Regions from separate parts of the Companilactobacillus halodurans genome, predicted to be linked through region 3. Evidence: predicted binding sites of a transcription regulator. Region 3 holds the regulator's gene; each other region holds the start of a gene.
What was found. Region 3 encodes HrcA, which represses chaperone genes, less so after heat shock. Its sites were predicted from a motif close to TTAGCACTCNNNNNNNNNGAGTGCTAA; they were not measured.
Positions count from the first base shown of each region.

Region 1: a site for HrcA is predicted at 3,987-4,013, ahead of clpP (ATP-dependent Clp endopeptidase proteolytic subunit ClpP). Genes of this name have one in related genera too.
Region 2: a site for HrcA is predicted at 2,110-2,136, ahead of FHL05_RS10595 (Hsp20/alpha crystallin family protein). Genes of this name have one in related genera too.

Region 1 covers NZ_VDFO01000032.1:426-6,483, reverse strand. The annotation lists gene mdcA (malonate decarboxylase subunit alpha) at 1-810, opposite strand, end outside; gene FHL05_RS08815 (ACP S-malonyltransferase) at 814-1,713, opposite strand; gene FHL05_RS08810 (LysR family transcriptional regulator) at 1,846-2,085, shown strand; gene FHL05_RS08805 (LysR family transcriptional regulator substrate-binding protein) at 2,134-2,721, shown strand; gene FHL05_RS08800 (acyltransferase family protein) at 2,805-3,932, shown strand; gene clpP (ATP-dependent Clp endopeptidase proteolytic subunit ClpP) at 4,034-4,621, shown strand; gene FHL05_RS08790 (MDR family MFS transporter) at 4,889-6,058, shown strand, end outside.
Region 2 covers NZ_VDFO01000044.1:5,512-11,569, forward strand. The annotation lists gene FHL05_RS10580 (APC family permease) at 1-667, opposite strand, end outside; gene FHL05_RS10585 (helix-turn-helix transcriptional regulator) at 806-1,648, opposite strand; gene FHL05_RS10590 (DUF488 domain-containing protein) at 1,676-2,035, opposite strand; gene FHL05_RS10595 (Hsp20/alpha crystallin family protein) at 2,203-2,640, shown strand; gene FHL05_RS10600 (hypothetical protein) at 3,272-4,753, opposite strand; gene FHL05_RS10605 (LacI family DNA-binding transcriptional regulator) at 4,776-5,741, opposite strand; gene ubiE (bifunctional demethylmenaquinone methyltransferase/2-methoxy-6-polyprenyl-1,4-benzoquinol methylase UbiE) at 5,967-6,058, opposite strand, start outside.
Region 3 covers NZ_VDFO01000025.1:17,277-23,334, reverse strand. The annotation lists gene dnaJ (molecular chaperone DnaJ) at 1-320, opposite strand, end outside; gene dnaK (molecular chaperone DnaK) at 458-2,323, opposite strand; gene grpE (nucleotide exchange factor GrpE) at 2,371-2,985, opposite strand; gene hrcA (heat-inducible transcriptional repressor HrcA) at 3,001-4,047, opposite strand; gene FHL05_RS07510 (hypothetical protein) at 4,227-4,769, shown strand; gene ribF (riboflavin biosynthesis protein RibF) at 4,790-5,716, opposite strand; gene truB (tRNA pseudouridine(55) synthase TruB) at 5,729-6,058, opposite strand, start outside.

The sequences.
Region 1 (6,058 bases), on a different contig from region 3:
TTGGTCGCCATATGTTGGCAACAACAATTCGATTGCAGCAGTATTAAAACCAACACCGTGGTTAACTGTTTGAACGTTGTGTTTTTCATAGATACCACGAATGGCCATCATACCCATAAGGATTTGTAGTTCTGTAACATTTTGAGGATCACGTGTAAATAGTGGTTCCAATTGATATGGTTGATCGGCTGGAACAACGACATCGACCCAGTCGCCAGGGATATCAACACGTGGAACTTTATCAACGATTTCGTTAGCTTGAACGATAACGATTCCGTCTTTGAAAGCTGCAGCTTCAACAATAGCTGGAGTTTCCTCTGTATTTGCACCTGTGTAAAGATTACCGTCGCGGTCAACTTTATCAGCAGCAACTAAAACAACATTAGGAATCAAATCAACGTACAAACGAGCATACAATTCAAGGTATGTGTGAATATCGCCGACTTCCAAAGTTCCGTCAGCAATCATTTGGGAAATTCTTGTACTTTGGGGACCAGCAAATGAGAAGTCTAACTTCTTAGCGATTCCTGTTTCAAAAATATCCAAATGTTCTGGACGTGACACACTGGACATGATCATATGTAGGTCATGAACTCTTTCAGGGTCAACTGAAGCTAAAGTCTTTGAAAGAAAACTTGCTTGCTTTTGGTTATCCCCTTCCAAAACGACTTTGTCGCCAGGTTTAATGACGCTTTCTAATAATTGTTTAGCATTTTCTGTTTTAACTAATTTGCCATCCAAAATTGATGAAATGCTGCTCATTTTTTCAGCTTTTAAATCACGATTTTGGGTCCAACTTCTCTTAGCCATCGATTATCCTCTTTTCCATTTTTCTAACAAAAATTCAATATCATCAATATTCATACTATCCATTGTGATAGTTCTAAAATCCGAGAACTTGCTTTTAACTAATTTGGTAAAAGTATGACCCGGTTGTAGTTCAAGCGAAGTATCGATGCCAATTTCTTTTGCGACATCCATCATCGTATCCCAGTAAACAGGATGAACTAGATTATTGATCATATCGTATTTAATGCCGTCAACTTTTCTGACAGCATGACCATTGTAATTAGCTAAATAAGTACAATTAGGATCATGCAAAGTTACCTTTGCCAATTCTTTCTCCAATACATCAGCAACTGATTGCATCAAAGGAGAATGTGAAGGAACTGGCACCTTTAACAAGACTGTCTTTTGTGCACTGTGATCTTTTGCTAAATCTAAAACTTTTTTGATACCTGCAATCGATCCTGAAATAACAGTCTGTAATTCTGAATTTTGATTAGAAGTAAAGACTGGCTCATCTTCAGTATTGATTTGGTCGACCAATGCTGAAACCTCTTTACGAGTTAAACCAACGATTGCTCCCATTCCATATCCAGTTGGGTAAGACTCTTGCATCTTCGTTGAACGAACATAAACGATCTTAATTGCATCATCTTCACTGATAACATCTGCAGCCACTCCTGCAGCAAAAATACCTAAGGAATGCCCAGCAACTGCATCAGGTTGTTGATGAATCTTTTTTAATTGGCGGATATTAAATAATTGAAGCAATAAAATACCTAACTGAATCTGAATCGAATTTTGATAAGCCTTGTCATCATCGGTCAATTCAACTCCAGTTAAGGTTTTTACTCTCTCAATCATTTCTTGAGGGACATCTTTTAACATCCCACTTTTTTGACCACCTTGGCCCGGAAATATCCACAAAGTTTTGATAATTAATCACCTCCAACAAATCCTTCTTATTGATCTCACAAATTCAGTATAATTGCCCTTACATAACATGTATAATATAAAAAAAGCATGATACTTAACCAATTAGTTATATGAGGTGATAATTTGCAGTTGAATCAATTAAAGTACTTCGTCGTTGTTGCAAACCAAGAAAGTATCACAAAGGCGGCTAAAATTTTGTATGTCTCGCAACCAGCCGTCAGTAAGACTATCGGCCAACTTGAAGACGAATTAGAAACGACACTATTTGATCGAACGGGTCGGACTTTGAAATTAAACCGTGCTGGAAAACTGTTCTACAGCTATGTTAACGATAGCTTGGAAGAGTTGAATCGTGGCGTGTAAGCTGTTAAAGGTGGCCTCGATAAAACTGAACAGCCAATTTCTATTTTGATGGAAGTGGCATCTCCCTTTATCCCGAGCATTGTCGCTAACATTAAAAGTCGTTTCCCGAATGTCAGATTAAATATTGCCCAACACAATGTCCGCGAAACTGACTTCAAACAATTCGATTTCATTTTCTCTAGTAAAGCCTTGCAAGGGCTAACAAATGTTCCTGTATTAAAGGAAGAAATTTTTGTCGGGTGGAGTATCAGTTATGGTTATAGTCAACAATTCGTTAATCCAAAAGACCTTACAACTGAAAAATTCATTGGCCTCAGTCCTATCAATCCATTACGTCAAACGACCGACAATTACTTTTTGAAACGCGATATTACTTTGGACTACAAATATGAGACCGACGACCCAGCAACTGCTAGAGGTTTGATTGAAGCTGGCGTTAATTTGAGTTTTATCCCGTCAGTTACTTGGCAAACTATCAGTTCTAAAATTCAAATTGCTCGCTTGACCCCAGAGCCTTTACAAAGAACGATATTTCTCAGCTCCCCACATAAAAAATTAACTAGTATTCAACGAGAAATCAGTAATGAATTAATTTTGATTTTTTTAAGTTTCCAACGGTCAGAATTAAAAATATAGTTGCTTTTTTATTAGTTTGAGAATATATTGACCATATGCATTCCTTTTGTTGATCTCACAATCTAGCAAGAGGAGAAATTAACATGAATTCAAAAAAAGACACTACAAGTCCTGCCGCTGATATCGGCGATTACATGAAAGTGTTTGCTTGTACTGCCGTTATGATGCAGACCGTACTCAGTTTAGTTTTATCGACCAGTCCCAGTTTTAGTTTTCAGACACCAATTGGAATCATTTATAATTTGGTGAAATTTACTGCTCCAGCCTTTATTTTTGGTATTTTATATACTACGACTAGAACAACGAATCAAAATACCTTGGGCAATTATGGTGGATATATGAAAAAACAGTGGTCTGCTCTTTTTGTCCCTACTATTTGGTGGACATTAGCTTACCTCTTGATTTTTCCAAACGTTCAACAGGTCAACAAATTCAACAGCTTCGGATCATTTTGTTGGCACTTCATCAACGGTAATGCTGCTCCCCACCTTTGGTACAACACGATGATGTTGCAATTCATCATCTTGATGCCACTATTTTGGGCTTTGGCTCATTGGGTCAGAAATAATGCTAAGCGAGGACTTTGGGCAGTTGTTTTGACTATTGTCGTTTTCTTTGCTTGGATTTACTTCTACGACGTCCAAGTCTTCCATGGTCCCAACGAACAAAATTGGTACCTCCTAGATCGACTATTTGTCAGTTTCTTTATTTACGGCGTCTTTGGAGTATTAGCTTGGATGTTTCGGGCAAAATTTGAAACTTTTATCAAAAAATCATTTCCTATCTTGGTAATTTTATTTTTCGCCGTTTTCTACTGGACTAATCGCGAACTCTTCAGTTTCGGTTACCCAGTTCAATTGACCAACGCACCTTATTACAAACCTTCAATGACGATTTACGCTTTAGTAGTGATATTCTTGGTCGCTGCCTTAGCCATTCACCACATCAACAAGAGCTCTAAAGCTTTGCCGGTTTTCCATTTCTTAGCAACTTACGCTTATAGAGCCTACCTTTCCAACGTCTTTTGGCTTCAAATCATCTGGCGTTTAGGAGGTAAAACTTTACCAGCAGTCAATCCAATTCTAGCGATTATCGTTTGTTACGTTTTGACTTGGATTTTGTCATTTACTTCGGCTTACGTCTTCCACATTGCTTGGTCAAAAGTTAAATCAGCAATGAGCAGATCACGTGTCACACAGTCAGCCGAATAAATAATTTCCTATCTCGAGCTTTGTTTGTTGACCCATTATAAATATTATGCTAAATTAGCACTGTGCTATTAAGAGTGCTAATTAAAAACAGGAGGCATTTTATGTTAGTTCCTACAGTTATCGAACAGAGTTCACGTGGCGAACGTGCCTATGATATTTACTCAAGATTATTAAAAGATAGAATCATCATGCTATCTGGTGAAGTTAACAGCCAAATGGCCAATACAGTTATCGCCGAATTGTTATTCCTCGATGCCCAAGATTCAGACAAGGATATTTCCATGTACATCAACTCACCCGGTGGTTCAGTTACCGACGGATTAGCAATTATGGATACAATGAACTTCGTTAAATCTGATGTTCAAACAATTGCTACTGGTATGGCTGCTTCAATGGCCAGTGTGTTGTTGTCAGCTGGTACTAAGGGCAAGAGATTTGCTCTTCCAAATTCAACTGTCTTGATTCACCAACCATTAGGTGGTGCACAAGGTCAACAAACAGAAATTGAAATTGCTGCTCAAGAAATCTTGAAGACAAGAAAGAGATTAAATCACATTTTGGCTGATAATTCTGGTCAAACATTTGAAAAGCTTCAAAAAGATACTGATCGTGATAATTACATGACAGCTCAAGAAGCTAAGGATTATGGTTTGATTGATGACATCATGACTAATAAAGCTGATAAATAATTTTTATTAATCAAGAAAAAACATCTGAATAAATTTCAGATCACAAATTAAGGTAATGAAAAATCTAAAATTTTTCATTACCTTTTTTTCTGTCATTAAATAGACAATAAGGATATGGATTAAGAAAGACTAATTTCACAATGAAAATTTAAAATAATTTTGATAATATGAGCTGTGAAAGCGCTATATACGGGCGTTCAACTGGACACCCTTTTTTATTTAGTCTATCCTTAAATAGTTATTAGATTAAACAAAGAAGGGGTATATATGAATAAAGGTGAAATCCAAAATAGCTTAGCTCGCAAGTTATTCATTATAACTTTGCTATCAGGAACCTTCACAATGTCCATCAGCCAGTCATCGCTTTCTACGGCTTATCCTACATTGATGAAGTTCTTCGGCGTCACAGCACCAACTATTCAGTGGTTGACTACTGGTTTTATGTTGATTATGTGTATTATGATGCCAATTAGCCCTTGGCTATTAAGCAATTTTTCATTTAAAAAAATCTTTTTAACGGTTGTTGGTATTTTTGCAATCGGGACGCTGATTATTATCGTAGCGCCAAACTTTCCTTTAGCAATGCTAGGAAGAGCCTTAGAAGCCGTTGGGGTCGGAATTCTATTCCCATCCTTTCAGTCAGTTCTATTGACTATCACGCCTGAAAAAAAGCGTGGTTCTACCATGGGATATGCAGGTTTAGTCATGGGCTCTGCTCTAGCTTGTGGACCTATTATTTCAGGTATCGTTTTGAACTTTTTAAAATGGCAAGGTTTATTCGTCATTTTCCTACTGATAATGATTGTCATCTTTATCAGCGCACTCTTTAATATCAAAGACGTTATGCCACGTCACAAAGCAAGTTTAGATTTAGTTTCAACAGTTTATCTACTTGGTTTAATTGGACTCTTATACGTCGTTAACCAAGCCGGCAGTACTAGAAGTTTTGGTACAAGCTTGATTATCTTGTTAGTCGTCAGTTTAATCTTAACTGCCCTCTTCATTTATCGTCAGTTGACTAAAGATAAGCCATTGCTTGATTTAAAAGTTATGAAGAACTTTAACTTTGATTTAGCAGTTCTTCTAACAGGCTTTTCTTACATCTCATTGATCGTTGTCACTATCATTTATCCACTTTATTACCAAAATATTCTTCATACTTCAGTCTTGATGTCAGGTCTAGCATTAGTTCCACCTGCTATCGTCTTAAGTATCTTGAATCCTTTAACTGGTAAATTAGCTGATAAAATTGGCTTTAAGTCAACTTTAATCACTGGTATGTCAATGATCGTTATCGGCTGGTTCTTGCTATTCATCGTTCACACGCAATTATCTATCTGGCCAATGATTTTGATTGCGGTTCTGATTGAAGGTGGAAATGCCTTTGTCATGATGCCAGCAACTACTTTAGGTGGAAATTCTTTACCAGAAGACTTG
Region 2 (6,058 bases), on a different contig from region 3:
CTAATCCAAAGGGCTTAGTTTGAAACTCTTTAGGATAAAATGGTACATAATTGCTGCTCTTGATATAAAAAGCACCGACAACGATGAACAAAATAATTATCGCTACCTTAACTAAAACAGCCACATTCTCAACTTTTTTGGAGAGACTGGCTCCATGAGAAATAATCACGGCAATCACTAACACAATTAAGGTGGCCGAAAGATTGATTCCACCACCTTCTAAGGGCCCGGCTGACAAGAATTTTGGCATTGTGACGCCAAAGGCCCCTAAAATATTGTTGTTAAAATATGAAGCAAATCCAACGGCCTCGGCAGAAACTGTCAAAAAATACTCCAGAATCAAGGCCCAACCAAGGACCCAGCCGACAACTTCGCCGTAGATAACTGCCCCAAAAGAATACGCTGAACCAGCGACTGGCATAGCTGAGGAAAACTCTGCATAGGCCATTCCTACTAGTCCCGAAACTAACGCCGCAATCAAAAAGGCAATGGCAACTGCTGGTCCGGCATGACGAGCTGCTTCATGTCCCGGTAAAATAAAAATACCAGTCCCAATTACAGCCCCAATCCCAAGTGCCAACAAATCACGTGCTCCTAAAGTTCGGGTTAGTCTTGAGTCAGCTTTTAGATAAGTATCGACTGACTCCTTTTTAAAGACATTTTTCATTAAAATCTCTCCTTAAAAATGCACAAAAAAGTTCTAAAGTACACTAAGTTTAAAGTTTACTACAATATTTTGCACAAAAAAAGTAATCTTCTAATATTGCTATCAAAGATTACTAGTTATAAATACCTATATAATTATTTATTTATTGCTTCCTGTTCGATACTTAGTGGGTGCGTACCCAGTGTATTTCTTAAACGTCTGACTGAAGTAGCTTAATCTCGTGAATCCTAATGCTTCAGAAATCTTTTGAACGCTTTTATCAGATTCCTTTAAAAGGAGCATCGCCTTTTGAATTTTACGTGCGTTGAGATAAACTGAAAAACTCAAACCAGTTTCTTTTTTGAATAATTTACTAAAATAATAGTCAGACAAATAAACCTTTCCTGAAACTTGGTCGAGCGTTAAATGTTTATTTAAATTATTATCAATATATGAAATCGCCGAAATAATTGAACTATTGGCAGTCGACATCCCTTTGATTTTTTGAAGTGCACAACCTTCACTTTCACTTAACTCGCTAATCGTTTCATTGACATTATAATGTCTAATAAGAAAATCATCGATTCCACGATCTTTAATTATTAATTTTGAAGCGCTTTCAATCAACTGACGCAAAAAAGCAGCATGTTTTTGTAAATGCTGCATCAAGCAAAGGTGTTCTGGACCCGTTTTAAATTTCACATCATGGGCTACGCAGACTTTCCCTACTCGTTGATTTATCGAAGCTATTCTTAAAGGCTCATCAGAATATTCGATATTATATTTAAATTTATTAATACTTAATTGAGATAAGTCAAATTGATCATTTATTTTTAGCAAGGTCTTTTTTTCTAATAAGTCGCCAAAAATATCCGTCTGCAAATGATCATCATTGCTCAAAACAAAAACGGCAATCTCATTTGTTTTAGCATAAGACTGCAATAGACGGATTAAAGTTTTATCATCACTAGATATTAGAGAACGTAGATCGAATTCTTCCATAACCATTAGCCAACCAATCTAAAATATTTAAATTTTTGAATTTAGATATTCCATCAGGACAACTGCATCATTGTGTTCCTCATCTTTGGCACTATATAAAATCAAAACATCTTGCTTTTTTAAAGCAGCAGTTATATCGTTTAAAAATTCTTCCGTATAAGGATTATCCTTAATTTCGGTCAAGTACTTTTCTTTAAACTCCGCATATTTATTTGGGTCATGACTAAACCACTTACGTAGTTCAGACGTTGGAGCAATTTGTTTTGCCCAAAGATCCAAATTGGCTCTTACTTTAGACATGCCTCGTGGCCAAAGACGATCTACTAAAACACGGTAGCCTGCTGGTAATTCTTTGTCATAGATACGCTTCAAAATCAATTTTGTCATTTCAAAACCTTCTTTATTCAATTTTAATTGTATCACACCAAATACCGTTATTTTTTACTTATTTTTTGAGGAATTTAGCACTCGACAATTAAGAGTGCTAAATTCTTGAACTTTCCATCTGAGGGGTCTTATAATCTATTTGTAATGAGGGAAAGGAAGTAAATAATATGGCAAATGATATTATGGATCGTAACAATTTGATGAGAAACTGGTTCAATAATGATTCTTGGATGAATGGTGTTCCATCCATATTTGACAACAATTTCCCAGAAGATTCAAATCTAAAGACTGATATTAAAGAAACAGATAAAGATTATGAAGTTCACGTCGATATGCCGGCTTTTGATAAGAAGAATATCGACATCAATTATGAAAACGATGTGCTCACTGTTAGTGGTCACCGTGATAGTTTCAATAATCATAACGACAAGAATGGCGATATGATTATGAGCGAACGTTCAAGTGGCCGTTTCATGAGACAATATCACCTCCCTGCAGTTGATCAAGAAAATATTCAAGCTTCATATGATAAGGGTGTCTTACAAATCACACTTCCAAAATTGGAAGATAAAAAAGATTCTGGACACCACGTTGATATCGATTAATTAATATCACGATAGATCCTATCAATTAAATATAGACTTACAAATATTCTAGAAAGCAGTATAAACATACTCAACTTTCCAAAGCTCCAATAGCCATGACGATTATTTTTAATTGTCATGGCTATTTATTTCTCTTAATTTTGGAAAGGCTTTTATTATTTCACAAAATCTTCACATTTTATAAATATATAATTCATAAAGATTAAGTAACATAGTATTTGTAGATGAGAGATATAAATAATCCCTTTTCTCATCCCCCCTATAACATATATATATTTAATCCCCTAATTAAAAAACACCTTTCCCCGAGGTGTTTTTTTTTATGTGAATTTGAGCATCTGTCGGTAGTAGTTGAATTAAAAATAAGCTATACTAATAGTTGCAGAGTGGAATATCTCTACTCTGATGGGATGTGGCATTTTGCCACAAAAGGACAAAGAATTTATAAAATTTAAAGACTTATCAAACTGGGCTATCCAGGTTTCGTATAGTTAATAATTAAAAATAAAAATTTCATGATAAGCCGGAAATATAAACTGTTAAGAGTGCAAGCTCTTTTCGTATCCCCCCTATAACAATATTTAATCCCCTAAAAAAGGACATCCTTCCCCAAGGATGTCCTTTTTGCTTGCTAAATTCTTTGTAAAACTTCTTGAACCGAGCTTTTTTTCAGATATTTAATCAATTCTAAAATAAAATTTAACGAATAGAAACTATCGATTTGATAGCCAAACTTCTCAATTTCCCACCAATCATCAGCGGCTTGGATTTCAGATTGATCTTTCACAAACTGATAAGCTGTCAATTCATCAGTAATCAATTTAGATTTTGCCTTTGGATAATTTAGACAAACTCCTAATTTCGTAATGGAATAAGATTGAGCATTACCAATCAACTCAGGAATTACTTTCACGTCTGTTTCAATATTTTCTAGCATTGTATCTAAGATAAATGGTGGCATCCTTCTAGCACTTTGGCGACCAACAGGAATCAAAACATTGTCCCAGTCGTCATCACCTAAAAATTGTTCAAAGAAAACTTGAGTAACTGCATTTACCAGCGAGGAATTTCCCGTTATTTTTTGATGACCTCTTTTTTGGAGTTTTCGATCAAGCATATTTAAATATTTTGAAGTTGGTTCATCGCTTGATCGTATTTTTTCAACACTATTACTTTCATTAATAAGTTCATTGTTAATCTTTTGAATGGCATGTGGCGTATATTCTTGTGTCCAAGCAGCTACACTGGCATATAACTCATCAAGCTCTTCTTCAGTATTTTTGGAAAAAATCTCATAAAAACTCTCAAGATAACCATCCAAAACGCCTAAGGCAATCTCACGATATAAATCTTTTATTTCATCATCGTCAGCATCGATACCATCTACCTGTTTGACTCGATTCAGAGTTTGACTTTTATTCAAATTGGAAATTTTAACATTCAAACGCCAACGAATTTTAAATAAATCAAAATTCATAATGCCTTTTTTAAAATCTGCCTTCTCAAAAGCTTCAGGAATATTTTGACTAGATGGAACAATAATTTTTCTATCTGCTAAATCTTCCACCACCTGCATGGGAAAATTTCCATAAGTTAACCTAAATGGTCCAAAGTCATCGAAATTATTAATTGAGAATTCTTCTAAAAGTGCCGCTAATTCAATTTTTCCTTTTAAATTAATTTTCTCATATATTACGGGTCTGATTTCTTGATACATTTTTTCTAAATCATTTTGAAAATCAATTCGTTTAGCCTGACAATTAGGGCATTCACAAATCGTATTATAATTATATTCTGCAAAAATTTGATGACCACAACTAGGACAAATCTTTGTCCCATTTTGAAGACTGCTGCTTCTCGACGGCAAACGTTGCAACATTTTGGCTTTATCATACGGACATGAAACATCTGTCTTAAAATAAGGCAGCGCCAGTGATAAATCACGAGCTCGCATATTTAATTGATGATAATTAATCACTGAAGAAACAGTCTGTTCCTTATCATAGTAATCACTTAACAATTCAATCAATTTATCATGTGGATAATTTTGGAGGGGACTATCATTTAAATAAATGAATTTACCATCGTCGATAATTCGTTTCAAATCACGCATAAATTTTTCTCTCAATCTTTTATTATTGTTGTTGGCTTTGCTTTTCTAAAATACCGCGTTCAATAAAATCAGACGTTATCATTTTTTTAACGATTCCTTTTTCAAAGACAGACCAAAAGGCATATTCACCTATTTCTGTTAGATGGTGGTCCACTGTTGAAAAATCCATGAGTTTGCTATAATCAAGATTTTCTTGACCTACTACTGGCAATTCAATATTCATTCTTTGAAATTGTCGAATCAAGCCTGCAGCGACTTGGTCACTATTCGCAAAGACAATTTCTAAATTGGGGTCTGCTTTTATCAACTGCTTAGCAGCATCGGCTCCCTTTTCAAAATCTAGTACCCCTTTAAAAAAATGATCTTTATCGACCTCTTTTTTAAAGACCTTGCAATAAGCTGATTTTGTCAGCCTAGTCGTTGGACTAGATTCTTCATTTCTACTAGCCGTAACGCCGATATGCCGATAACCTAAATCCTTGATGATTTGAAAAGCATTAATATAGGAGGATTCACGATTAGTGAAGGCGCATGAAATGGGATAATCAAAAGTATCTTCGCAACAAGTAATGTTGCCATATTGGCGGTATTCCAAAATTTTCTCAAATGAAATGGAACGAGAAGTAAAAATCAAACCATCAAAAGCCCGATGCTTCAACATTTCTAAATAATTAATCTCATTTTTCTTATTATAATCTGACGGTAATAAAGTTACTTGGTAATTCTCCTTAAAAGCAACTTTAGTAATCGCGGAAACCAACTTTTGGAAATAAGGGATGCTTATATATGGTAAAACTACTCCAACTGTATGAGTTTTGCCAGTACTTAGTGCTCTAGCCACATCATTTGGATGATAGTCGACTTGTTCCATGGCTTTTAAAATTTCTTGTTTCGTTGTCTTTGAAACATATCCACGGTGATTGATCACGCGTGACACTGTTGAAACTGAATGACCAGAAAGTTTTGCAACATCTCGAATATTTGACATTTAACCACCCCTATTTGACAATTGTTAGCTTGCTACAAATAATATTATCAATAAATATTAATCTTCACACTTTCTTCATATTTTCAAAATAATTGGTTCACACTTCTTAAGTATAGTATTAGTTGTAGATGAGAGATAGAAATTCTCATCTCATCCCCCCTATAACATATATATTTAATCCCCTAAAAGTAAAAGAACACCTTCCCCGGGTGTTCTTTTTTTATGCTATTTTTCTGCTGAATGGATGGCTGCGGCTTTAAACATCAAGTCATCAACTTGAATATTTTTAAAGCCAACTTCTTGCATCATTTCAGCTA
Region 3 (6,058 bases):
CCGCCGCCGCCAAAGAATTGACTGAAAATATCTTCGAAACCGCCGAACTGATCTCCGGAAGCTCCGCCACCGAAGCCGCCAAATCCACCTTGGCTACCATTTATTCCAGCAGAACCATATTGATCATATTGAGCACGTTTTTGAGGATCCTTTAAAATCTCATAAGCCGCATTTACTTCCTTGAACTTATCTTCAGCATCAGGAGCCTTATTGATATCAGGGTGATACTTCTTAGAAAGTTTCCGGAAGGCTTTTCTTATCTCATCATCAGAAGCGTTTTTATCAACGCCTAGTACATCATATGGATTTCTATCTGCCATTAAATCACCTTTATGTGACAGGACATTTTTGTCCTATTCCTTTTTAACGCTCAAAAGAGCAGTTATTATTTTACTATACCATAACTGGCTTTAGTAATTAAACCACTGCTCTTTATCACAATAATTAATAATTTTGATTATTTCTTATCTTTATCAGGATCTACTTCTGAGAAGTCGCCATCAACGGTATTGTCGTCGCCTGACTTCTTGCCATCAGTTGAGTCCTTGCCAGTTGCGTCTTTGTCGCCGCCAGCTTTTTGTTGTGCTTGTTGAGCTTGTTGATAAAGTTTTACAGATAAGTCTTGAACGATCTTATTCAAATCGTCACGTTTCTTCTTCATGTCTTCAAGATCGCCAGAGTCTTGAGCTTTCTTCAAAGCGTCACGAGCATCTTGAGCTTTCTTGATTTCATCGTCAGAAACCTTACCCTTAACGTCTTTTAGAGTCTTATCAGTTGCGAACAATGTTTGTTCAACATCATTTTTAACATCGACTTCTTCCTTACGCTTGTTATCTTCTTCTTCGTTTTCCTTAGCTTCTTTCATCATCTTGTCGATTTCTTCATCGCTCAAGCCTGATGAACTCTTGATAGTAATCTTTTGTTCCTTGTTGGTACCCATATCCTTAGCAGAAACATTAACGATACCATTCTTATCAATATCGAATGTAACTTGGATTTGTGGTACGCCACGAGGTGCAGCAGGAATATCTGTCAATTGGAAACGACCTAAGGTCTTGTTATCTGCAGCCATTGGACGTTCACCTTGTAAGACGTGAATATCAACAGCATTTTGGTTATCAGCAGCAGTTGAGAAGACTTGTGACTTGCTTGTTGGAATTGTAGTATTTCTATCGATTAACTTAGTGAATACTCCACCCATTGTTTCAATACCTAATGAAAGTGGTGTGACATCAAGTAGAACAACGTCTTTAACATCACCAGAGATAACACCACCTTGGATAGCAGCACCTAAAGCAACAGCTTCATCAGGGTTGATTGAGTGATCTGGTGTCTTGCCAGTCCACTTAGCAACAGCATCTTGAACAGCAGGAATACGTGTTGAACCACCGTTTAAGATAACCTTGTCGACATCAGCGTTTGTTAAGTTGGCATCTTTAAGAGCACTGTCAACTGGGACCTTAGTTCTTTCAACAAGATCTGATGTTAATTCATCGAACTTAGCACGTGTCAAAGTTTCTTCCAAGTGAAGTGGGCCATTGTCGCCAGATGAGATAAATGGAAGACTGATTGATGTTTGAGCAACACCTGACAAGTCCTTCTTAGCTTTTTCAGCAGCATCCTTTAATCTTTGCAATGCCATCTTGTCTTGACTCAAGTCAACGCCATTCTTAGCCTTGAATTGAGCAACTAGCCAGTCGATGATCTTTTGGTCAAAGTCATCACCACCAAGATGTGTATCACCATTTGTTGAAAGTACTTCGAAGACTCCGTCACCTAATTGAAGGATAGAAACATCAAATGTACCACCACCAAGGTCATAAACAAGAACTTTTTCGTCACCCTTGTCATTATCAAGACCATAAGCAAGTGCTGAAGCTGTTGGTTCGTTAACGATACGTTGAACGTTTAGACCAGCAATCTTACCAGCATCCTTAGTAGCTTGTCTTTGTGAATCGTTGAAGTATGCAGGAACTGTGATAACAGCATCTGTAACTTTTTCACCAAGATAATCTTCTGAGAACTTCTTGATATGTTGCAAGATGAATGCTGAAATTTCTTGTGGCGTATATGATTTACCAGCTACAGTAACTTTGTAATCTGCTTCACCCATGTGACGCTTGATAGATGAAATTGTATCAGGATTTGTGATAGCTTGTCTCTTAGCAACTTCACCAACTTGGATTTCACCATCTTTGAAAGCAACAACTGAAGGAGTTGTTCTTGCGCCTTCTGGATTAGTGATAATCTTTGGAGAGCCACCTTCAAGAACGGCTACAGCAGAGTTTGTAGTACCTAAATCAATACCAATAACTTTTGACATAAACCTAAACCTCTTTTAATTTTATATTATTAAATTTATTAACTTTATTATTGTGCTACAACGACCATTGCTGGACGAAGCACACGATCTTCTAATTTATAACCCTTTTGCAAAACTTGAACGACTGTATCCTTTTGATGTTTGTCATCAGCGGGAACAGTTTGAACGGCTTGACTTGATGCTGGGTCAAATTTTTCACCAGCATTATCGATTACAGTCACATGATTATCTTTGAGAGCTTTCATCATATGTTGTTGCACCATTTCGATACCCTTCTTTAGTTGCTTGCTAGATTCATCATCAGCTTTAACATCTAGGGCACGTTCAAGATTATCGATCACTGGAAGAATTTCAGTTGCCAATTTTTGACCGTCATACTTCAGAATGCCAGCAACTTCTTTCTTATGACGATTATTCATATTTTGAATTTCAGCTTGGCTTCTTAAGAATTTATCTTCCAAATCCCCATTCTTTGCCTTCAGATCTTTTATCTCTTGATCCTTAGGATCTTGATGAGCATTTTCTTTCTTAGCTGATTTCTCAGTTGCCTTATCAGTCTTTGAAGTATCCTTTGCAGCTGTTTTTTCTGCTGTATCTTTTGCAGTAGACTTTTCTGCAGTTTCTTTTGACTTCAAATCTTGATTTTTTTCTTTATCTGCCATTGCTTCCTCCTAATTTCAAGAATCATCATACCTTGAGTAATAGTCAATCAATCGTTTGGCTAATTCAACTCTGAATTCTCCTAACAATCCAATCAGTTGTGAATAATGCATTGTTGTCGGACCAAGTAACGCAATTACACCTTTACCATGGTGACCAACATCGTAGTTCGCTGTAATGATACTATAATTCTTTAAAGCATCGCTACCTAATTCACTACCGAGACGAACTTTGATGCCGTCATCACTAATACTTGGGTCCAATAACTTTCTTAAATCATTACTTTGATTGATAATCGAGAATAACGACTGAACTTGCGATAGATCATCATTGTTAGCGTAATTTAACAGGTTCAATTGCCCATCGACGTAATACTTCTCTGAGCCAGCTTTCTTAAACAGTTGATCCATCATATCTAACAGACCGCTAGTTGAGTACATGTACTCGGAAAGAATTGCTGGAACATCGTTATGCAACATCCTAATAACTTTTGGCAAGGGTTGTCCAACCAATTTGTCATTAACGATATTGACGATTTTTTCAATCAGTGAAGTATCAAAATCATCATCAATTGTATAAATATTATTCTCAACATTATTATCACTTGTGACAATGATTGCCATAAGTTGGTGTGGATTCAAAGGCACGATTCTAAATCCCGTTAAGAGAATCGAACTGCTCTCTGGACCCAAGGTGATTGCTGTATAACTTGTAAGATGAGACAGAATCTTTGCGGATTGTTCAATGATATCACCGATTTGATGATAAGTTTTCCCAAAGTCCTCATCGATTCTTTGTGCAATATCTTGCGGTACACTAGTTGGTTGCACCAAATTATCAAGATAATAGCGGTATCCCATCGCTGAAGGAATTCTTCCTGAAGAAAGATGAGTTTTCTCGAGATAGCCCACTTCTTCAAGAACTGCCATTTCATTTCTGATTGTCGCAGAACTTACATGGAACGGTAATTCATTCATCAATGTCTTCGAACCAACCGGCTGGCCGGTATCTGTAAATATGCGCACGACTTCTCTCAAGATTGCATCTTGACGTTGTGATAGCATTATACCGTCCTCCTTTTTAGCACTATTCATACCTAAGTGCTAACAATGTAAAATATAACAATCTATCCTATTAGTGTCAAGTATGCAAGCTTATTTTTCAAAATTATTTCCATTTTTATTTTAAACAAGAGTTTATAATGATATTCAGAAGTAAAAATCGATTAGAGAGGTTCAAAATATTGAAAAATCAAATCATTGGCGTCAAATTTTTGACTACTTCAGATTATCAAGATTTAATTGAAACACCAAGTTTACTTTCATTAACAGCTGGCAAAACCTATGCCTATATCAGTACCGGTTTTAAAGTTCACGTTGATGATCTCGTAATCGTACCTAATAGTGGTTATAATCAAACGCCTGTGGTCTGCGCAGTCGTAACTAATGTCGATTATCAAGCTGGATTAGAATTCGCTAAAAAGCCAATTTTAGCCGTCATCCCTCAAGAACAGATTTACCAAGTTGAGGAATATTCTAAAGAAGTGTATACGCAACTTAGAAAGCGTGAAACAATTGCTGAAGAACTTGACGACGCTTATCAAAGAATCAAAAAACGCAAGGAAATCGAAAAATTGGCACAAGACGATCCTAACCTGAAATCACTGTTAAGAAAGCTCGATAAACAGGATCGAATAATCGAACAGCTGCATCCCGTCGTTTACGGCAAACTTACTTTTAAAAATTCAGACAACAATCAAAAAGGAAACTCGGATGATAATCAATAATTTATCCTTGTTTCCTTTTTTTATAGAATTTCAATTGAATTTTTCTTGTCTAATTCTAATTGTGCAATCAAACCTTCTGCTCCAGAGAATTTGATTTCACCACGTAAGTATTTGACCCACTCTACACTCACGTGTTTTCCATAAATATCACGATCAAAGCCAAAAATATTGGTTTCAACAGTTATTCCCGTATTTTCTTTAAAGGTTACATTGTAGCCAACAGAAGTCATCGATTTATACCAAACGCCGTCAACCTTGATTCTCGTCGCATAAACCCCAATTGAAGGCAGAACTTGGTCGCCATCAACAGCAATATTAGCTGTCGGAAAGCCTAAGGTCCTGCCCCTTTGCAGTCCGTGAATTACAGTTCCCTGATTTTGGTAATTGTAACCTAAAAATTCATTGGCCATTGCAATTTTATCGCTAGTAATGAATCTCTTGATGGCACTTGAACCAATCTTTTGATTATTGATCAACTGTTCAGGAACCGTCACAGTTTCAAAACTATTGCGGGCATAATTTGGCAAATTAGCCATATTGGCAATATCTTTTTTCCCATAAGTATAATCAAAACCTGCGACAACATATTTGGCCTTTAAATCAATCATATATTGGTCAACGAATTCTTGTGGTTTTAATTTAGCAAACGCTTCACTGAATTTAACAAAATATAGATAATCGACTCCTAATTTTTCAACCAACTCAGCTTTTCGCTTTGGCGTCGATAAATACTTAAAATTCTTTTCATGTTGATAAACCGTTCTTGGTGAACGATCAAACGTTAAGAGGATGGACTTTAGGTTATGTTCCTTAGCCAATTCGACTCCAGTTTTAATAACTTTTTGATGACCCAGATGAACGCCATCAAAAAAGCCCATGATTAAAACTGTATCTTCAAGCGGACGTTGCTTTTCTTGCAACGGATGCTCTACGTTTATAATCTGCATTTTTACCCTCTTTTACTTATTGTTCAATAACATTAAATCAGGAATCCACATATCCCTTACTTTATCATACTTGTAAAGAGCCTTAGTTATACCTTGACGTGTGACACGTAGCTGCTTTGTTTTATCTGAATCAATTTTTTCTAAAAAGCCACCGTGCAAGACGCGGACTTCCCACTCTTCATCTGTCAATTCATGACTAGGAACGTCTTTTAGGACTTCGTCGATTGTCTTCAAAAAGCTGTGATCATTATTGTCCATCATTTCTCTGATTTGGCCTAAGGTAAAGGTCTCTGATAGTTTGAAGCCAGCACTCTTAACACGAGTCAATTGTGACATAAAGGC